DNA from 2 places in the Vibrio sp. BS-M-Sm-2 genome. Region 1 is predicted to be linked to the other one. Evidence: riboswitches for the same ligand, from Rfam matches in the RefSeq annotation. Region 1 holds a riboswitch; the other holds the start of a gene.

Region 1 (11,327 bases):
TCAAGAAGCGGCGACACAAGACATTGCTTACGAAGACGTTAACCCGTACGCACTGTTACTACCATCATCACCTCACATCGCAGCCAAGCATGACGGTGTCGTGATTGATGAAGCGGTATTATCAGCGAAGCTAGACGAGCATAAGCAAAACTCTGACATCGTCCTAGTTGAAGGTGCGGGTGGCTGGCGTGTACCTGTTTCAGATGACGAATACTTGTCTAGCTGGGTTAAAAAAGAACAGCTTCCAGTTGTATTGACCGTGGGTATTAAGCTGGGTTGTTTAAGCCATGCTCTGTTAACGGCAGAAGCGATTCGTGCTGACGGGCTAAACTTAGTTGGTTGGGTAGCAAACCGCATTAATCCAGGCACTGAGCACTACGCTGATATTATTGCGATGCTTGAAGACAAACTAGGTGCGCCAAAGCTAGGTGAGATCCCTTACGTACCAAAAGCGAAGTCTAAGAATATTGGCAAGTACATTAATGTACAGCCATTGCTTGAGCTTTAATTCTCAAGCTATACGTGACACAAGAAAAGGGCTGCGATTGCAGCCCTTTTGCTATTTTAAGCCTGTGTAGAGTTAAGCTTGGGATTAATGTTCTTTTGTAAGTCCCATTAGTGCTTGTTGTGTCTCTGTTATATTGGTTTGCGCTGCTTGTGGCGTAAGAATACCGATCTGTTTCTTTGCTTCTTCTTCAGTAATCCCTAGGTGACAGCACAGTAAATCGATAGCCATTTGAGTGTTAGTACCTTCAACCATGATCCTTTCCTTTTGTTCCATGAACTAGCCAATACAGTAATTGACTGACACTCTAAACGGATCGTTGGTGGTTAACCATACTACTTAGGTCTAATGGACGATTGAGAAATGAACCACTCCCGTAATCAAATGTTGCAATTTAATGCTTAACCTTGTTTTCTTAATCTAAGACTATATGTATAAGTAAGTATAAGTCTCAAGGTTGGAATCAATTGCTGTCTGCCTTGTCTATAACAATAAGTTTTATAAAAACAGCTTTCATGCGGAGATAAGTAATGAAGCGAGTAATGTTGTTCCTTGCAACCAACCTTGCGGTTGTATTGGTACTAAGTGTTGTTCTTAATATTGTATACGCAGTTACAGGTATGCAACCAGGAAGCCTCTCAGGCTTGCTGTTAATGGCTGCGGTATTTGGTTTTGGCGGCTCATTCATTTCATTAATGATGTCAAAGAAAATGGCGCTACGCTCAGTTGGCGGCATGGTCATTGAAAGCCCACGTAATGAAACAGAACATTGGTTGATGGAGACGGTAAGCCGTCAAGCTCAACAAGTTGGTATTGGTATGCCAACAGTGGCGATCTACGATTCGCCAGACATCAACGCATTTGCTACAGGTGCTAAGCGTGACGATTCATTGGTAGCAGTATCAACAGGCCTGCTACATAACATGACACGTGACGAAGCTGAAGCGGTATTAGCGCACGAAGTTAGCCACATCGCAAACGGCGACATGGTGACAATGACCCTAATGCAAGGTGTCGTGAACACGTTCGTTATCTTCCTTTCTCGTTTCATCGCGAACATTGTTGCGTCGAATGATAACGAAGAAGAGGGTGGCAGCAACATGATGGTGTACTTCGGTGTGTCTATGGTGCTGGAATTGGTATTTGGTTTCTTGGCAAGCTTCATTACGATGTGGTACAGCCGTCATCGTGAATTCCATGCCGATGCAGGTGCTGCGCACTTGGTAGGTAAAGAGAAGATGATTGCAGCGCTAGAGCGTCTAAAAGTGAGCCACGAGCCACAACTCGAAGGTTCTATGATGGCGTTTGGTATCAACGGTAAGAAGTCTCTAACTGAGCTACTAATGAGCCACCCACCGCTAGACAAGCGTATTGCGTCTCTACGTAACATGTAATGTCTAATACGATTAGCCATCGCTAATCGACAAGGTAAATCTAAAGGCTTCCTTCGGGAGGCCTTTTTTGATCTTGGCGTTTAAGATAACAAGTGTTGAGACATGAGGTGCAGTTGTCGCTAGGTGAATAATGAATGAGTAAGGGACGAGTAGATCAATTGAAGAAGGCTTGGTGTTCTATGTTGACGATTCTTTTGGCGATAGATTTAGTTCCGCGCAATAAAAAGGCTTCCACATGGGAAGCCTTGATCTATTCTGCGATTCGAAATTCGAATATTACAGCTTGTCAGTCAGCTCGATTGCTTGACCGATGTAGTTTGCTGGAGTCATCTCTTTCAGACGAACTTTCTCGTCTTCAGGAATCTCTAGACCGTCGATGAATGCACGCATGCCTTCGCCGTCTACACGCTTACCACGAGTTAGCTCTTTAAGCTTCTCGTATGGCTTCTCGATGCCGTAACGACGCATTACTGTTTGTACTGGTTCTGCTAGTACTTCCCAGTTCTTGTCTAGTTCAGCAAGTAGCGCTTCACGGTTAACTTCTAGCTTGCTAATACCTTTCAGAGTTGAAGTGTATGCAATGATTGCGTAGCCAACACCAACACCTAGGTTACGAAGAACCGTAGAGTCTGTTAGGTCACGTTGCCAGCGAGAAACTGGAAGTTTCTGTGCTAGGTGGCCAAATACAGCGTTAGCTAGACCAAGGTTGCCTTCAGAGTTTTCGAAGTCAATTGGGTTAACTTTATGCGGCATTGTAGAAGAACCGATTTCGCCAGCAATAGTCTTCTGCTTGAAGTGACCAAGAGCGATGTAGCCCCAAACGTCACGGTCGAAGTCTAGAAGAATTGTATTGAAACGAGCAACAGCGTCGAATAGCTCAGCGATGTAATCGTGAGGTTCGATTTGAGTTGTGTACGGGTTCCAAGTTACGCCAAGAGATTCAGTGATGAACTCTTCGCTGAATTGGTGCCATTCAACTTCAGGGTATGCAGAAAGGTGAGCGTTGTAGTTACCTACAGCGCCGTTGATTTTCGCTAGGATCTCAACGCTTTCGATTTGCTTGAATTGACGTTCCATACGGTACGCAACGTTCGCCATCTCTTTACCCATAGTCGAAGGAGAAGCTGGCTGACCGTGTGTACGAGAAAGAAGAGGAATATCACGGTACTCGTTCGCAAGTGCTTTGATAGCATCGATTACGTTACGAATTTCTGGAAGAATCACTGTGTCACGAGCTTCTTTAAGCATAAGCGCGTGAGAGGTGTTGTTGATGTCTTCAGAAGTACATGCAAAGTGAATGAATTCGTTAACTGCGTGAAGCTCAGGAACGCCCGCAACTTTCTCTTTCAAGAAGTACTCAACCGCTTTTACGTCGTGGTTTGTCGTGCGCTCGATCTCTTTGATACGCAGAGCGTCTTCTTCGCTGAAGTTAGCGGCTAGTTCATCAAGAAACTGGTTAGCTTCTGCACTGAACGCTGGTACTTCTTTGATTGCATCAGTTGCTGCAAGCTTTTGTAACCAACGAATTTCAACGATAGAGCGGTACTTTAGTAGTCCAAACTCACTAAAGATGCTGCGTAATGCAATAGTCTTACTTCCGTAACGGCCGTCTACTGGTGAAACAGCAGTCAATGCTGACAGTTCCATGGTGTTCTCCTGAATTGAGTTTTCTAAATTTTGAGAGGTTTATACCAGTAACAATCTCAATTGTCACGCACATTGCGCAATCGTTTGCGTGAGAGTTGTGTTGGTACAAAAAACAAGCTCGCGACGAGGCGCGAGCTAATAAATTACATTCGAGCTAGCAGGATTTGAGCCTGCTCGATCATCTTCTTGCGACCGAAGATAAGGTGGCGGCGTTTACCACCAACCTGGCGCCAAAGAACAGCGCTTCGAATTCCTGACAGAAGGAGTGCACGAACTTTGTGCTGGCTCGATGTCTGTTGAAGTACCGCTGGTGTGCCAGATACCTGAATACGTGGACCAATAGGGCTCACAACATCAAGGTAGATGCTCGCTAGGTTGCTGATCATTTGCTCGTCAAACAGATCAAAGTGTTCAGTTTGGCGTTCTGCAGTTTGAATGCGATCGCCAAGCTGAGACATTGAGTCGTTACGAGAAGATAGCTTACGCTCAAGAGCCATCAAGCTGATGATGTAGCGAGTAATATCGCTACCAGCTGGAGTACTATCGATACCTTTTACTAAGCACTCAAGACCTAGCTTTAGGTTCGCTTCACGTCCAAATACGCCCACAGTGTTCGCCGGGTTGGTATTTAAAATAGCACTGAGTGAAGCTTCGAAGGCATCTTTATCACAATGGCCGTCTTTCGCTACTTGTTGAACCAAAGCCACAGCTTGGCAAATTCCGGCGAAAGCAATCGTACGGTCATAAAGTGTATTAGCCACGTAGTAACTCCTAGTTGTCTTCTATCGTTTGTTGTTCGTTCGATTAGATGCGCTTTTCGATGATACCGCCACCAAGACAAACGTCGTCTAGGTAGAACACTGCCGATTGACCTGGGGTCACAGCAATCTGTGGTTCATCAAAAATAACCTTAATGTTCTCATCATCAATTGGGATGATTGTACAAGGAATATCGGTTTGACGGTAACGTGTTTTTACCGTGCATGTCATAACTTCAGTAATTGGAGTGCGATTTACCCAGTGAAGCTGAGACGCGATCAAACCTTCTGATTTTAGAAGAGGGTGGTCTTTACCTTGTACTGCGATCAGAACATTACGCTTGAGATCTTTTTCACCAACAAACCATGGCTCTTCGTTACCGCCGCCACCTTTAGTGCCGCCAATATGAAGGCCTTTACGCTGACCTAGCGTGTGGTACATCAAACCTTGGTGTTGACCAATAACTTGGCCTTCAGGTGTTTCGATGTTACCCGGTTGTGCTGGTAGGTATTTGCCTAGGAACTCAGTGAACTTACGCTCGCCGATAAAGCAGATGCCTGTTGAATCTTTCTTCTTCGCTGTGATCAAGTCTTGCTCTTCAGCAATACGTCGCACTTCTGGCTCTCTCTAATTCACCGACAGGGAATAGGCTGCGTGCCACTTGATCTGAGCTTAGCGTGTATAGGAAATAGCTTTGGTCTTTGTTGCTGTCTAGACCGCGTAGCATTTCTGGTTTTACGCCAGCGTCTAGCTCTTCTTGAGTTGGGAAAGTACGACGAACGTAGTGACCCATCGCAATGTAGTCTGCGTCTAGCACTTCATCCGCAAACTCTAAGAATGCTTTGAATTTGATTTCTTTGTTACAAAGGATATCTGGGTTAGGCGTACGGCCTGCTTTGTACTCTTCAAGGAAGTATTCGAATACATTATCCCAGTACTCTGCTGCAAAGTTGATAGTGTGAAGGTGGATACCTAGTTTGTCACATACCGCTTGAGCATCAGCAAGGTCTTCAGCTGCCGTGCAGTATTCTTCGTTATCGTCTTCTTCCCAGTTTTTCATGAAAAGGCCTTCTACCTGATAGCCTTGTTGCTGAAGAAGATACGCCGATACTGACGAATCTACACCGCCGGACATACCGACAATTACTTTCTTTTCGCTGTTTCCAGAGCTGATATCTGACATGTCTAAACACCGTTACTATTACTTGGTCGCAGATTCTAACAGAAAGAGAAACGCCGTGACAGATCCGAGACCGGAATCACAGTTTCATTTGCACAAATAGTGCGCTGACTTTGTTAGAGAATCGCATGAGAGCGAGGTGAGTCGCTAGGATGTCAGAAGTATATGTGGCATAGTCGCTCGAAATCCAAGACCTGAGATAAAAAAATGTCTGAACAAAATGAATTTATGCAAGAAGAAGAGCTGATTGAGATTATCGAGAACCAGCTTGAAGATGGCGAGCCAGTGAAAGTGAAAGAGACGTTGATGCGTTTAATGATGACTGGTACTCCTCGTGAAGAGGCAATTGCGGCTATGGCATGTGCATTGGCAATTGAAGTATTTGACGTTATGAAAAACGGCGCGGAGTTTAATCAGAAACGTTACGCAGAGCATTTGGGCATGCTGCCTGATTTAAGCTTTATGGAAGGCGAATAAAAAAAACCTTCAGCAAACGTTTGCTATAGTTTGAAAGATTGCCGCGTTAAATATAGCGCGGTAGAATCCGCCACCTATTTCCCCTTGACTTAGACTAGCCCTATGAAATTCCCTGGACAACGTAAATCAAAGCACTACTTTCCGGTTCACGCTCGTGATCCTCTAGTGAGCCAAGCTCAAAGCAGTAAAAGAATGTCACGCACTCATATTATCGGTATTGACCAAACATTGGTGGATATTGAAGCAAAGGTGAGTTCTGAACTTATTGAGAAGTATGGTTTGAGCAAGGGACATTCACTGGTTATTGGTGACGCAGCCGCTGAATCTTTATATCAAGAATTAAAAGAACAGTGCCTGATTACCAATGAATACGCTGGTGGCACAATTGGTAACACATTACACAACTATTCAGTGCTAGCGGATGACCGTTCTACTCTACTGGGTGTCATGAGCCAAGATATTAAGATTGGTAGCTACGGTTACCGCTATTTATGTAATACATCAAGCAGAATGGATCTGAACCATTTACAAGGGGTAGATGGTGCAATCGGTCGCTGTTTTGCATTAATTACAGAAGACGGTGAACGTACTTTCGCAATTAGCGAAGGACAAATGAACCAATTAAAACCAGAAAGCATTCCTGAAAAAATCTTCAAAAGTGCTTCTGCTTTAGTTTTAACGGCTTATTTAGTTCGTTGTAAACCAGGTGACCCTATGCCTGAAGCAACAATGAAAGCGATCGAGTACGCGAAGAAATACGATGTGCCAGTAGTTCTTACATTGGGTACTAAGTTCGTTATTCAAGATGATCCAGAATTCTGGAAAGATTTCCTTGAGCAACACGTAACGGTTGTTGCAATGAATGAAGACGAAGCTGAAGCATTAACGGGTGAAAGCGATCCACTGGCTGCATCAGATAAAGCGTTAGAGTGGGTAGACCTTGTTCTATGCACTGCGGGACCTGTTGGTCTATTTATGGCTGGCTATACGGAAGATGCAGCTAAGCGCGAAACGTCACTGCCTTTACTTCCAGGTTCAATTGCGGAATTCAACCGTTTTGAATTTAGTCGTCCTGCGCATAAAGATTTATGTGAAAACCCAACTAAAGTGTATTCGCACATTGCGCCATACATGGGGGGGCCAGAAAAGATCAAAAACACTAACGGTGCAGGTGATGCTGCGTTATCAGCTTTATTACATGATATGGCTGCTAATAAGTACCACAAAGAAAACGTACCAAACTCAAGTAAGCACCAACATTCATTCTTGACGTACTCTTCTTTCTCACAAGTTTGTAAATATTCAAACCGTGCGAGCTATGAAGTGTTAGTTCAACACTCTCCACGTTTATCTCGCGGCCTTCCTGAAAGAGAAGATAGCCTAGAAGAAGCGTACTGGGAAAGATAAGCTACTTTCTTTAATCAGTAGTACTATCAGTATCAGCTCATTTTAATACTGATAGTATAAATATAAAAAAGGCTCCGAAAGGAGCCTTTTTTGTTTCTGAATATATTGAAGTCGTAAATAATACTTTGGTTGACTTAAATATTAATTCTATTGCTTAGTGTGTAATTGATTACTCACTAAGTAAACTAAATGCTTAGATAGCAAACTCTTCTAGAGATTTACCAGCATCTAGCTGTTCTTGGATAGCTGAAGGCGTACGGCCTTGACCTGTCCAAGTTTTCTCGTCGCCGTTCGCATCTACATATTTGTATTTCGCTGGGCGAGGAGCACGTTTAGCTTTTGTTGTTTTAGATTTTGCTTCACCAGAAAGTGCAGCAATAAGATCGGCAACATCAATTCCGTCTTTTGCAATTTGTTCAGCAATAGCAGAAAGTTTAGCTTCTTGTTCTGCTTTAGCCGCACGCTCTTCAGCTTCTGACTCTTGACGCTCTTGTACAACAATAGTTAGCTTGTCTAGCGCTTCTTCAAGTTGCTCAAGAGTTAATTCACGTGAGAACGCACGAAGGCTACGGATATTTAATAGAGTTTTTGTTAATTCAGACATGATATTTTCCATCAAGGTAAACTAAATAATCCTCCTAATAATAAACAGAGCCCAAGAATAAAACAAATAGTATTTCTTCTATTACATATTAAAATATAAAAGTGAGATGAATAGTTGAAAACTCAACGTTGTATTCCTATCGAATTTATAATAATTATTAAGATTATCTTAAAAAATGATATGTGACTGGTGGAGTAGTTCACCAGAGTTGACTATTCTGTTATTGATTGCTTCATTAACAAAAAGCTATTTTTCTCGGAATGATATGTTGCATTGTTGCTCTTCATGAGTACAATTGCGGCTACCTGATGCGAGGCTTTGGTTAATCTGTTGTTAAACTCTGGTTTACACGGTTAATAATGTTATCGCACGTAGAGGTGCAATTATAAAAAGTAACTTCCGTTGGGGTGATGCCAATGAGCGGGAATGAAAGGTGTAATTGCCGAAGTAAATTGTATATCTAAGCAATTTGCTGGGGTTGTGCTCAATAGGTACAACACTGCCATAGTCTTAATTTTAAACTATGGAGCGCTACTGTAGGGTTGGGTGAAGTGTTCACTTCCCTTTCGCTTAGTTCAACATGAACTTGGTCAGCCGTATCAAGTTTGTCTGCAGTAGATCTCTAGCCAAATAAAAAACTGGTTTTTGAAGATCATGAATTTAATAGATTTTGCAACATCGCCTTTATCACTGCTTCCTCCTTTGGTTGCATTGACTCTTGCTATTGTTACCCGACGTGTATTGGTTTCTTTGGGTGTCGGTATTGTTATGGGTGCGATTCTACTTGCTGATTACTCAGTAGGTAACGCAGCTAGCTACGTGTTTACTAAAGCATCGGGTGTTTTCATCGAAGATGGTGGCATCAACACTTGGAATATGAGCATCATTGCATTCCTAATTATTCTTGGAATGACAACTGCACTATTAACACTGTCTGGCGGTACTCGCGCATTTGCTGAATGGGCACAGTCTCGCGTTAAGAGCAAACGTGGTTCAAAACTACTTGCTGCTTTCTTAGGTGTATTCATTTTTGTTGATGACTACTTTAACAGCCTAGCAGTTGGTGCCATCTCTCGTCCTGTAACAGACCGTTTTTACGTATCTCGCGCTAAGCTTGCTTATATCCTAGATTCAACGGCTGCTCCTATGTGTGTGATCATGCCTGCTTCTAGCTGGGGTGCTTACATCATCACTATCATTGGTGGCATCTTAGTGACACACGGTGTGACAGAGTATTCTGCACTGGGTGCTTACGTTCGTCTTATCCCAATGAACTTTTACGCTGTATTCGCTCTGTTAATGGTGTTTGCCGTTGCATGGTTCGGCCTAGACGTTGGTAAAATGCGTGAGCATGAGATCGAAGCATCTCAAGGCCGTGGCTTTGAAGGCGACAACGATCAAAAGCAAGCGCATGATCTAAATGAAGAACTAGATATCGAAGAGAGCGAGAATGGTTCTGTTTCTGATCTGGTTATGCCAATCGTATCGCTAATCGTAGCGACCGTTGCCGCGATGCTTTACACAGGTGGGCAAGCGCTTACTGCTGACGGTCAAGCATTTAACCTTTTAGGTGCGTTTGAAAACACGGATGTAGGTAAGTCTCTTGTTTACGGTGGCATCATCGGTCTACTTGTGGCGTTAGCGACTGTATTTAAGCAAAAGCTGTCTATGGCAGACATCGCAAGAACAATGTGGATCGGTGCAAGCTCTATGTTTGGCGCTATCCTAATTCTTGTGTTCGCTTGGACTATCGGCTCTGTTATCGGCGACATGAAAACAGGTTCGTACCTATCATCTTTAGCAACGGGCAATATTGATTACCACTGGCTACCAGTTATCTTGTTCCTTCTTGCTGGTTTGATGGCTTTCTCGACAGGTACATCTTGGGGTACGTTCGGTATCATGCTACCTATTGCGGGTGACATGGCTGCAGCATCTGACATCGCGCTAATTTTGCCGATGCTAAGTGCGGTTCTTGCGGGCTCTGTATTTGGTGACCACTGCTCTCCAATTTCAGACACAACGATTCTGTCTTCTACTGGTGCTCGTTGTAACCATATTGACCACGTATCGACTCAGCTTCCATACGCGCTGTCTGTGGCGTTCGTATCGTGCATTGGTTTCATTACCCTAGGTATGACATCTTCAATTAGCATCGCATTTGGCGCAGCGTCTCTAACGTTTGTCGCTGTATGTTTTGCATTGGCTTACTTCTCTCGCTGTAAAATGGCGACGTGCAAAAGCTAAAACTGAAAGCTAATCAGTAAACTATCAGGGAGGCGTTAGCCTCCCTTTTTTGTGCTTGTTAATTTAATTTTAAGTTTCGTGAAAAAAGTTCGAATAAATGGTTGAAAAAGGATCTCAGCTTAGTTAGTGTGGAGACAAGACAGCAAACAACTGAAGAGCTTATAAGTATGCGTAAATTAGTAATGAACATTCATCACCATCATCACCCTATCTAGTCTTTCGGGGAGATTTACGTATACCCGGGAGCAAGAATTCTCCCGGAGGTTAAGTCAAAGAATTTAGATTTAAACCCTCGGGATGACAAAGTCTTCCGAGGGTTTTTTAGTTTTAGCGCTTTTAAATAATCAATAAATTCAAATATTTGCACAGGGATACAGCAATGCAGACACAACGCCTAAGAATCGCAATTCAAAAGAAAGGTCGCTTAAGTAAAGAGTGCCAAGATCTACTTAAAAAATGTGGTGTTAAATTTAACATCATGGGTGAGCGCCTAGTTGTTCATTCATTAAATATGCCAATCGACTTGTTATTAGTTCGTGATGATGACATCCCAGGTCTTATCATGGATGGTGTGGTTGACCTTGGTTTTATCGGTGAAAATGAACTAGAAGAAGTTCGCCTAGACCGTGTTGCTCTAAAAGAGCCATCAGAGTTTCGCACACTACGTCGTTTAGATTTCGGTGGTTGCCGCCTTTCTATCGCAATCAACAAAGATGAAGTATACAACGGCCCACAAGATCTCGCGGGCAAACGTATTGCGACAACTTACCCACAACTACTAAAAGCCTACATGGATGAGCAGGGTGTTGAATTCAGCACTTGTATGCTAACAGGTTCGGTTGAAGTTGCCCCTCGTGCAGGTCTAGCAGACGCTATCGCAGATTTAGTTTCTACAGGTGCAACGCTAGAAGCAAACGGCCTAAAAGAAGCAGAAGCTATCTTCCAATCTAAAGCAACACTGATTCAACGTGTTGGTGAGTTCGACGCAGACAAAACCGCATTGATTGAAAAACTACTGACTCGTATGCAGGGTGTTCAACAAGCGAAAGAGTCGAAGTACATCATGCTTCACGCGCCAACATCTCAGCTAGAGCAAATCAAAGCACT
Region 2 (11,327 bases), 870 kb from region 1:
ACCAGTAATGGTCGATTCTTCAAAATGGGAAGTTATCGAAGCTGGCCTGAAATGTATTCAGGGTAAAGGTATAGTCAACTCTATCTCTCTAAAAGAAGGCAAAGAGAAATTTGTCGAGCAAGCCAAGTTAGTTCGTCGCTATGGTGCTGCCGTTATTGTGATGGCTTTTGATGAAGTTGGTCAGGCTGATACTCGAGAGCGTAAAGTTGAGATCTGTACCAATGCCTACAACATTCTTGTGGATGAAGTTGGCTTCCCTCCTGAAGACATTATTTTTGATCCGAACATTTTCGCAGTAGCTACTGGTATTGATGAACATAACAACTATGCGGTTGATTTCATTGAAGCAGTGGGAGACATCAAACGCGATCTCCCTCATGCGATGATCTCTGGTGGCGTATCTAACGTGTCGTTCTCATTCCGCGGCAATAACTACGTCCGTGAGGCAATCCACGCAGTATTCCTATATCACTGTTTTAAAAATGGTATGGATATGGGCATTGTAAATGCTGGTCAACTGGAGATTTACGATAATGTTCCTGAAGACCTGCGTGATGCTGTTGAAGATGTAGTACTAAACCGCCGTGATGATTCGACGGAACGTTTGCTTGATATGGCAACTGAGTACCTAGAGCGAGCAGTAGGTAAAGTTGAAGATAAGTCAGCTCTAGAATGGCGTACTTGGCCTGTAGAGAAGCGCTTAGAGCACTCTTTGGTTAAAGGTATTACAGACTTTATAGTTGAAGACACTGAAGAAGCTCGTGTTAATGCCTCTCGTCCTATTGAGGTGATTGAAGGTCCTCTAATGGACGGCATGAACGTTGTTGGTGACCTATTTGGTGAAGGTAAGATGTTCTTACCACAGGTAGTTAAGTCTGCGCGTGTAATGAAGCAGGCTGTTGCGCACTTAGAACCGTTCATCAATGCATCCAAAGAAGTGGGTGCGACTAACGGTAAGATTCTGTTAGCGACCGTTAAAGGCGACGTACACGATATCGGTAAGAATATCGTTGGTGTGGTTTTGCAGTGTAATAACTACGAAATTATCGACTTAGGTGTGATGGTTTCTTGTGAAAAGATTCTTAAGGTCGCGAAAGAAGAGAACGTCGACATTATCGGCTTATCTGGTTTGATCACACCATCTCTTGATGAAATGGTGCACGTTGCCAAAGAGATGGAAAGACAAGGCTTTAAGCTTCCTCTTTTGATTGGTGGTGCAACCACATCTAAAGCTCACACTGCTGTTAAGATTGAACAGAATTACTCAGAGCCAGTGGTTTATGTAAACAACGCCTCTCGTGCTGTGGGTGTATGTACGTCACTGCTTTCTGATGAATTGAAACCTGCTTTCGTTGAGAAGTTGGATATCGATTATGATCGCGTTCGTGATCAACATAATCGTAAGAAGCCTCGCACTAAGCCTGTGACACTTGAAAAAGCTCGTGCTAATAAAGTGGCTATTGATTGGGATGCTTATACACCACCGGCACCGGCTAAGCCGGGAGTGCACATTTTCAAAGATTTTGATGTGGCTACTTTGCGTCAGTACATCGATTGGACGCCATTCTTCATGACGTGGTCTTTAGTTGGTAAGTACCCTGCGATTCTTGAGCATGAAGAAGTGGGCGAAGAAGCGCAACGTTTATTCAAAGACGCTAACGATCTGTTAGACCGTGTGGAGAAAGATAAACTACTTGAAGCTCGCGGTATGTGTGCCATGTTCCCAGCGAACAGTGTTGGTGATGATATTGAGGTGTATACCGATGAATCTCGCACCGAAGTCCTAAAGGTTCTACACAACCTTCGTCAACAGACAGAGAAACCAAAAGGCTTTAACTATTGCCTGTCAGATTACATTGCTCCAAAAGAAAGTGGTAAAGCGGACTGGATTGGTGGCTTTGCGGTAACGGGTGGTATTGGTGAGCGTGAGCTGGCTGATGAATACAAAGCGAAAGGCGATGATTACAATGCAATCATGATTCAAGCGGTTGCTGATCGATTGGCTGAAGCGTTCGCGGAGTACCTGCATAAAGAAGTGAGAAAGGATATTTGGGGTTACTCGCCAGATGAAGACTTATCGAACGATGATTTGATTCGTGAGAAATACCAAGGTATTCGCCCTGCTCCAGGTTACCCTGCTTGCCCAGAGCATACCGAGAAAGGTACGTTGTGGGAGTTAATGAATGTTGAGAAAGCGATTGATATGTCCTTAACGTCGAGCTATGCGATGTGGCCTGGTGCTTCTGTATCTGGTATGTACTTCTCACACCCTGATGCTCGATACTTTGCTATTGCACAGATTCAACAGGATCAAGTGGATAGCTATGCCGATCGTAAAGGATGGGATATGTTAGAAGCTGAGAAGTGGTTAGGTCCAAACATTAACTAGTTTGAATCTATGACGGGCTTTGATTCGTAAAGTAAAAAGAGAAAGGGTTGCTTAATAGCAACCCTTTTTGTATTTGTGATTTGGTTAATTCAAACCAACCTATTAAACGCTTTCTTATTCAAATAGCTCTTGATGCAGTTTTTGAATTGCCAGTTTAGATACAGGTTCATCTAATAAGAAACATAGGTTGTGTGGGCTTGCTCCGTAACAAATCATACGTAGGTTGAAATCTTCTAGAGTGCCGAAGACCTGCTTTGCATAGCCTTTGCTTTCACTCATGTTGTTACCAATAAGAGCAACAAGGCATAGGTCGTGTTCAATATCTACAGAACACAGATCCTCAAGCTCAATGCGAGCGGCTTCTGGCAACTGAGGAGCACCACCTGATGTATCTGTTTGATCGAGAGTGAGTGAGACACTGATCTCTGAGGTAGTGATAAGATCGACAGAGATCTTATGCTTAGCGAGGATCTCGAACACTTTTGCGAGGAAGCCATAAGCATGGAACATATTGGCGCTGCGTAGCGTAACCATGGTTTGGTTGCAGCGTAGGGCAAGCGCTCTGAACAGAGGGGAGCTTTCAACTTGTTGACGAATCCATGTGCCACCGAGCTCTGGTGCTTTTGATGAGCCGACAAATACCGGAATTTGGTGGCGTAGTGCCGGGACTAGAGTCGATGGGTGTAAGATCTTCGCGCCAAAGTTTGCCATTTCCGATGCTTCGCTGAAGCTGATCTCTGGGATAGGAGAGGCCTTAGGAGCAATACGTGGATCGGTAGTATAGATACCCGGAACATCCGTCCAGATCTCTAAGCCAATCGCTTGTACCGACTCGGCAATCAGTGCCGCTGAATAATCACTGCCACCGCGGCCTAGGGTCGTGGTGTTACCTTCGCTATCAGCACCGATAAAGCCTTGGGTAACGACAACTTGTTGTTGGCACAGTGGAATCAATTTCTCTTTTGCCAAAGCAGCAATCTCTTCTAGCTGTGGTTCTGCTTTTCCGAAATCATCATTGGTGCGCATCACTTCTCTGATATCGAAACGAACCGCAGGTGTTCCGCGCTCGCGAAGGATTTGAGCAAGGATGTGTGTCGACATCAACTCGCCACATGCTACAAGGTGATCAGTCAGCTTAGTACTTGCTTGAAATGATGCGGCTTCTGCTGCGCTCGCAATGTCATCAAGAATGCTGTGAACTTCTTTTTCGATGCTGATTGGGTCTGCGAGTTGGTCAAGAATCGCATTATGAATGTCCGTTAATTGCGTCATTAGTTCCTGACGACGAGCTTTGTCTTGAACACCATTCGCCAGTTCAACCAGCAAATTGGTCACACCAGAACATGCACTACTCACGACTAATTTCGTATTTGAGTTGTTTTCAATAATGGCAGCACAGCGGCTCATGGCTTCAAAGTTGGCAACACTTGTTCCGCCAAACTTAGCGACATTAAAAGAACCAGCTACATTAGATGCACTCACGATATATCTCCCACGACTTCCTAAAATAAAATTACTGTTGGGTAATCCAACGTCCGATGTTTTTCGAAGAGAGTTTTAGAGCAAAAAGAGAGGAATTATTAGAATAGTAACCCCAGAAGCTCTTCACCATATAGAAATGGCGACAGTTGACGGGATTCAGCCCGCTCAACCGATAATAAAGGTCCTGCATCCTTTTATTATCTCGGCACTGCTCCCCATAAATGTTTTGTATTGGAAATGCGGTTCCACAAAACATCTGCCTGGGCAGTGCTCCTCTTCTGCTAGATAGCCATTTCATTGAACGTGTTTGCGGTAACAATGTCAATTGGTAACTTGAGATAATTGAAAAATAATTTTAACAATTATGTGACAGTGGTTTGACCTCAATACTTATGGCTAATTGCTGAGGTAATCAATTTGCTTTAGGGTGGATTGTTCACAACATTAACGTAAGGGATGTACATGTCTAATTTAACACTCACTACTGCTATCGATAGCTTTTATCCACCACACCGAACGTTAATGGGACCGGGTCCTTCTGATATCTCGCCTCAAGTGCTGCAGGCTTTGAGTCGCCCAACCATAGGTCATCTAGATCCACTGTTTATTGCGATGATGGATGAGCTTAAACAGCTTCTTAAATACGCTTTTCAGACGGAAAACGAATTTACGATTGCCGTTTCTGCTCCGGGAAGTGCGGGTATGGAGACCTGTTTTGTTAACTTGATTGAGCCTGGTGAAAAGGTGATCGTTTGTCGTAACGGTGTCTTCGGTGAGCGTATGCGAGAAAACGTGGTGCGTTGTGGTGGCGAAGCCATCCTTGTTGACGACGAGTGGGGCAAGCCCGTCTCAGTTGAAAAGGTCGAGCAAGCATTGACAGACAATCCCGATGCTGTTGCTGTGGCTTTTGTTCATGCAGAGACATCAACCGGAGCGCTATCTGATGCTCAAGCTATCTCAGCTATCGCTCGTCAGTTTGATGCGTTAACGATTGTTGACGCAGTAACATCACTAGGTGGTGTGCCATTGCTGGTTGATGAGTGGCAGCTTGATGCGGTTTATTCTGGAAGTCAAAAGTGTTTGTCTTGTGTGCCGGGTCTATCTCCGGTGACTTTCTCTCAGCGTGCCGTTGATAAAATGAAAGCCCGTCAAGCGCCAGTGCAAAGTTGGTTCTTAGATCAAAGCCTAGTATTAGGTTACTGGAGCGGTGAAGGTAAGCGCAGCTACCACCATACCGCACCCGTAAATAGCCTTTATGCACTGCACGAGTCTCTCGTTCTATTGAAAAATGAAGGCCTAGATAATGCGTGGTCTCGTCATCATGCTATGCACCAAGAGCTTAAAGAAGGTGTAGAAGCATTAGGGTTAAGGTTTGTGGTCGATGAAGAGAGCCGCTTGCCGCAGCTGAACGCACTTTATTTCCCTGAAGGCATTGATGAGGCTAAGATCAGAACGCAGCTTTTAGAAGAGTATAACCTTGAGATTGGTGCAGGGCTTGGTTCTTTGGCTGGTAAGGCATGGCGTATCGGCTTGATGGGCTACGGTGCTCGCAAAGAGAATGTCGCGCTGTGTCTTAAAGCGCTGCAAGATGTACTTAAATAATCGAATTAGACTCGTTTCAAAGAAAAGCGCACGATCCTCGTGCGCTTTTTTGTGTTTGTTCTAAAAATAAGATGCAATAGTTACATCTCTCTAGTCCTTGGCTACTCTGCCGATGAGACATTGTTTTCTGCTTGAGATATTTTCTTGTATTGAACCTGTGAAAAGTCTCTGTTTGGAAATAAAAACTTTGCTTCACTACGGATTTGTTCCGCTTTGCTTTCTTCCCCTAAACCTTGGTAAGCAAGGATCAGGTTACTGTAGAACGCTGGTCTTGGTTTACTCTTTATGATCTCTAGTGACCAATCAACGTAGGGCTGAATAAGGCTAGGGTCACCTTTATAAAGACCAATGTTTAGGTAGGTGCTGTATATATCCCAATCGTAGCGATCTTTCCACACCACAGGGTTCGTTACCTGCTTAAGAATGTCTGGGTTCTTCGGTTTAGAAAGTTCAAACTTAGTCAGTACATAGTTGGTATGCAGGGCGCTCAACATATAAAAACTGACTAAGATAGGTATTACTAAGCTCGACACTCTAAACAGGGTCTTGCTGATGATACTGAACGGCTGTTGATAATGTCGGGAAGAGCGCTGATCGACCCAGTAAATCAATATAATGAATGTTATCCAGTGAATCGCCGAGTGATAAAAAGGATACTCAAGCTGAGAGTGCAAAAGAATTGGGATGAATAAAGCGAGCAGGGCTAGACGCGTTCCCTTTGCAGAACTTGCTATACGTGACATAACCAATATTGCAGCAATCAAGATCCCGATGATTGGTACAATTCCCCCTTCTACCCCCCAAAACAGAAACTCATTGTGGGGGTGATCCATTGAAGGAAGACCTGGATGATAGTTTGAATTGAGTTGGTGCTGACGAGCGGTATAAAGGGTGTACTCTGATTCAAATTTCCCGTAGCCGTAACCAGTAAATGGTTTCTCTACCAACATGTCTAGTGTTTGAGGGAAGGTGTAAGCGCGAGGGCTTTCTAGGTTCGCTTTCTTACTCGCTATGCTATCTGTAGCGCTAAGGTTTATTACAGTAAACGCAACCACAATACCTACAACAACTGATGAGCACCATCCATAGAAGCGCTTCTTGGTCGAAAATTTATATAGGTAAGGAAGAATACACACAAAGCCGATGAGTGCTGCTAACCATCCGGTACGTGATGCGATGATGATCAGCAATGGTACGGTTAAGGTTGGGGTTAGGTATAGTAAGAATGACTCGCTAATTTTGTGATTATATTTAGCGGGCTGTCTTGCCAAAAGGTAAGCGGACAGCACAAACCCCGTAGCTAAAAAGCTGGCCATTACATTCGGTTGTTGGAATATCCCATATGGTCGGTTTGCAGCAGTGTTGTAACCAAATAGGTTGCCAGGCTCTAATAAGAAATATTGCATATAGCCAAATAGTGCTTGTATAACAACAGCAAGCACAATGAACCACAACATGCGCTGCTTGTGTTTATTGCTGAACTTAAATTGTTGCAGCACGACAAATAATGCAAAGCCTGCCCACAATCCAAGCAAGCGTCCTGATGCTCCTTGAGGTGCGGCATTGCTGTATAAAATGGGTAGCGTGAGTATGATACAGCTTATCAACAAGCCAATCGTTAATTTTGAATACTTAAGTACTCGGTTGGTAGCGAGTTGGTAAAAGCCAATTGCTAGCGTGAAGCTTAGCGCCAGCCAAGTTGTTGGGTTAAATGATAACGCAAGCCCCGAGCCTCCAGGATTAGGCATGAAAAAATGCATGGCTAACAAGAATACAACAGCTAAAGAAGCCAGAAATGCTTTGTTGAGTGGTAGCTGAGTGACCTGATTTTCTAGCTGGGTGCCGCTAGTGTGTATTGTTGCCATAAATCCCTAACCTTATAAAAACAGAGCTTGTTCCTTCTGAAACAAGCTCTGTTACTTTAACATTTTTCTGTCTGCTCGCAGGGCGCTATTTTACACCTACTTCAAATTTAACATAGGCTTAAGGAAGCGAGCGGTGTGTGAACCTTCGACTAACGCCACATCTTCAGGTGTACCTTCTGCAACAATCTCGCCACCACCTTGTCCGCCTTCTGGGCCAAGATCTAGGATCCAGTCTGCTGTTTTAACGACATCTAAGTTGTGCTCAATCACGACAACCGTATTACCGTGATCGCGCAGTCTATGTAGTACCGTTAACAACTGCTGGATATCGTGGAAATGAAGACCTGTTGTTGGCTCATCGAGAATGTATAAGGTTTTTCCAGTATCTCGCTTCGATAGCTCACGCGCCAATTTAACACGTTGTGCTTCACCACCAGATAAGGTTGTCGCAGCTTGCCCTAAGCGAATGTAAGATAGACCCACGTCCATGAGTGTTTGCAGTTTACGAGCAATCACCGGAACCGGATTGAAGAACTCACGCGCATCTTCTACGGTCATCTCTAGAACTTCGTCAATGGTTTTACCTTTATAACGAACTTCTAGTGTTTCACGGTTATAGCGCTTGCCTTTACACACATCGCAAGGTACATACACATCCGGCAAGAAGTGCATCTCTACTTTGATTACGCCATCGCCCTGACAAGCCTCACAACGGCCACCACGAACGTTAAAGCTGAATCGACCTGGTTTATAACCACGAGAACGTGACTCTTGTGTGCCCGCGAATAGTTCACGAATAGGAGTAAAAATCCCTGTATAAGTTGCAGGGTTTGATCTTGGTGTACGACCGATAGGGCTTTGATCTATGTCGATCACCTTATCAAAATGTTCTAATCCTTTAATCTTTTTGTGTTGTGCAGGAACTGCAGTCGTGGCCCCGTTTAATTGAGTGTGGGCGACTTTGAAGAAGGTGTCATTGATCAGCGTGGATTTCCCCGAACCTGATACCCCCGTAATACAACTGAATAAGCCTACAGGAATCGTCGCAGTGACATTCTTTAGGTTGTTCCCCGTTGCGCCTACAATCTCTACGACCTTTTTCTTATCGATAGGTGTTCTCTTTTCTGGCACTGCAATTTCTTTGGCACCGCTCAAGTATTGGCCTGTCAAAGAGTTCGGGTTGTCGATGATGTCTTGCATGGTGCCTTCTGCTACCACGTGTCCACCATGCACCCCCGCCCCTGGACCGATATCGATAACATGGTCAGCACAACGAATTGCATCTTCGTCATGCTCCACGACTAGCACGGTATTACCTAAGTCCCTGAGGTGAATTAAGGTTTGCAGTAGACGTTCATTATCGCGCTGATGGAGTCCAATTGATGGCTCATCCAGTACATACATAACGCCAACTAAACCGGCACCGATTTGACTCGCCAAGCGAATACGTTGCGCCTCACCACCAGACAGCGTTTCAGCACTGCGTGATAGGTTAAGGTAGTTCAAACCTACGTTGACTAAGAAATGTAGACGATCATTGATCTCTTTCATCACTTTATCTGCGATCTGCCCACGCTGACCGTCTAACTTCAATTCTTGGAAAAATTGTAGTGCGTCAGCAATGCTCAGTTCAACGATTTCCGGCAGTGTTGTATCACCAATGAAAACATTTCGAGCTTCTAATCTTAAGCGAGTGCCATCACAGCTTGAACAAGACTTGGTTGAAATGTACTTGGCGAGATCTTCACGCACCGCGCTAGATTCAGTATCACGATAACGGCGCTCTAAGGTATTTAAAATTCCCTCGAATGGATGACGCTTAACTCGAATGTCACCTCGGTCATTGATGTACTTGAATTCTACTTCAGTACGACCTGATCCTTTTAGAATGATCTCTTGAGTCTTTTTAGGTAGAGAATTAAATGGCGCATATAGATCAAAACCATAATGCTCTGACAACGACGTTAGCATCTGGAAATAGTAGTAGTTCTTTTGATCCCAACCTTTGATTGCACCTTCAGCTATGCTGAGGTTCTCATCTAAAATCACTCGGCTTGGATCAAAATACTGCTGAACCCCAAGGCCATCACAAGTACCGCATGCCCCTGCTGGATTATTGAAAGAGAATAGGCGAGGCTCAAGCTCTTGCATGCTGTAGCCACACTTTGGACAAGCGAAGTTAGCAGAAAATACGATTTCTTCTTGATCTGTTTCGTCCATCCAACCGACGACAGCAATACCACCAGATAGCTCTAATGTGGTCTCGAATGACTCGGCTAAACGCTGTTGAAGATCAGGACGAACCTTAAATCTGTCTACCACGACTTCAATGGTGTGCTTTTTATGAAGTTCAAGTGCTGGTGGATCGGATAGGTCACAGGTTTCACCATCAATGCGCGCACGGATAAAGCCTTGCGCAGCTAAGTTTTCCAGTGTTTTAACATGTTCGCCTTTGCGCTCTTTGACGATCGGTGCCATTAACATCATCTTTGAGCCTTCAGGCAGTTCTAATACTTTATCGACCATTTGGCTGATAGTTTGCGCCGCGAGGGGGATATTGTGATCTGGACAGCGAGGTTCGCCAACTCGCGCGTACAGTAATCTAAGGTAGTCATAGACTTCAGTAATAGTACCGACGGTTGAACGAGGGTTATGTGACGTCGATTTTTGTTCTATTGAGATCGCAGGAGACAAGCCTTCAATGTGGTCGACATCAGGCTTTTCCATAAGAGATAGAAATTGACGAGCGTAAGCCGACAAAGACTCAACATAACGACGTTGACCTTCTGCGTAGAGAGTATCAAACGCAAGTGACGACTTTCCTGAACCTGATAATCCTGTGATAACCGTCAGCTTATCACGAGGTATGGTTAGGTTGACGTCTTTGAGGTTATGCGTACGAGCGCCTCTGATTTCTATTTTATCCATCTCAATAGACCATGTAATTTTAAGTGGCTAAAGTATTACATAGAGTGAGATTCGTGCAAAGTTTTACTGGATAAAAAAACAGTAAAACAAAAAAGGGCGACTCACAGAGTCACCCTTTTACAATTCGAAACGCTAGTTATTAACCGGGCGTTATGCTTCTTTCTTGGTCGAGTGTTTACCTAACTCGATTTGCTTTTGGTCTTTTTTGTATAGGTTTTCAAAGCAGTAGTTTGTTGCTTCGATATAACCTTCAACACTACCACAGTCAAAACGTTGGCCTTTAAATTTGTAAGCTAATACACAGCCCGCTTTTGCTTGTTTTAGCAATGCATCGGTAATCTGGATCTCGCCGCCTTTACCTGGTTCAGTCTGTTCGATAAGTTCAAAGATATCCGGAGTCAGAATATAACGACCAATGATCGCTAGGTTGCTTGGAGCAGTACCTTGTTCTGGCTTCTCTACCATGTCATCAACACGGAAAAGATCGTCTTTAATCATTTCGCCAGAGATAACACCGTACTTGTGTGTCTCTTCTTCTGGTACTTCTTGAACTGCAACGATAGAACAGCGGAACTGTTTGTACAGAGCAACCATTTGAGCTAATACACCTTGTTGCTCGTTAACACAAAGGTCATCGGCAAGTACAACAGCGAACGGTTCATCACCAACGAGTTCGCGACCCGTTAAGATAGCGTGACCTAAACCTTTCATCTCACGTTGGCGAATGTAGGTGAAGTTTGCCGCTTCAATCGTTTCACGGATATTAATTAGAAGGTCTTCTTTGTTGGTGCCGCTAATTTGGTGCTCAAGCTCGTAGTTCTTATCAAAGTGGTCCATCAATGAATGCTTACCACGACCAGTGACGATACACATTCCATCCATACCAGCTTCGATAGCTTCCTCTACACCGTATTCAATCAGAGGTTTGTTTACTACAGGCATCATTTCTTTCGGCATTGACTTAGTAGCTGGTAAAAAACGTGTACCGTAGCCAGCAGCCGGGAAAAGGCACTTTTTGATCATGATAAGACCCTTTATCTATAATAATTATTGATTCAACC

Evidence for each region. A riboswitch is a leader RNA that binds a small molecule or an ion and turns the genes downstream of it on or off. The one in region 1 is predicted to bind lysine.
Region 2: it holds a riboswitch for lysine, as region 1 does, so the genes downstream of both, lysC (lysine-sensitive aspartokinase 3) here and AB8613_RS02980 (Na+/H+ antiporter NhaC family protein) in region 1, are expected to answer to the same signal.

What each region holds. Positions count from the first base shown of each region.
Region 1 covers NZ_CP167894.1:677,578-688,904, reverse strand. Annotated here, with positions in the region: gene bioD (dethiobiotin synthase) at 1-508, shown strand, start outside; gene AB8613_RS03020 (hypothetical protein) at 593-760, opposite strand; gene htpX (protease HtpX) at 1,036-1,899, shown strand; gene purB (adenylosuccinate lyase) at 2,176-3,546, opposite strand; gene hflD (high frequency lysogenization protein HflD) at 3,690-4,307, opposite strand; partial or broken gene mnmA (tRNA 2-thiouridine(34) synthase MnmA) at 4,351-5,488, opposite strand; gene AB8613_RS02995 (hypothetical protein) at 5,693-5,962, shown strand; gene AB8613_RS02990 (inosine/guanosine kinase) at 6,065-7,369, shown strand; gene AB8613_RS02985 (H-NS family nucleoid-associated regulatory protein) at 7,563-7,973, opposite strand; lysine riboswitch at 8,338-8,515, shown strand; gene AB8613_RS02980 (Na+/H+ antiporter NhaC family protein) at 8,628-10,220, shown strand; His leader region at 10,411-10,546, shown strand; gene hisG (ATP phosphoribosyltransferase) at 10,600-11,327, shown strand, end outside.
Region 2 covers NZ_CP167894.1:1,547,453-1,558,779, reverse strand. Annotated here, with positions in the region: gene metH (methionine synthase) at 1-2,389, shown strand, start outside; gene lysC (lysine-sensitive aspartokinase 3) at 2,504-3,871, opposite strand; lysine riboswitch at 3,980-4,157, opposite strand; gene AB8613_RS06920 (alanine--glyoxylate aminotransferase family protein) at 4,334-5,473, shown strand; gene AB8613_RS06915 (PglL family O-oligosaccharyltransferase) at 5,575-7,338, opposite strand; gene uvrA (excinuclease ABC subunit UvrA) at 7,435-10,266, opposite strand; gene galU (UTP--glucose-1-phosphate uridylyltransferase GalU) at 10,417-11,289, opposite strand.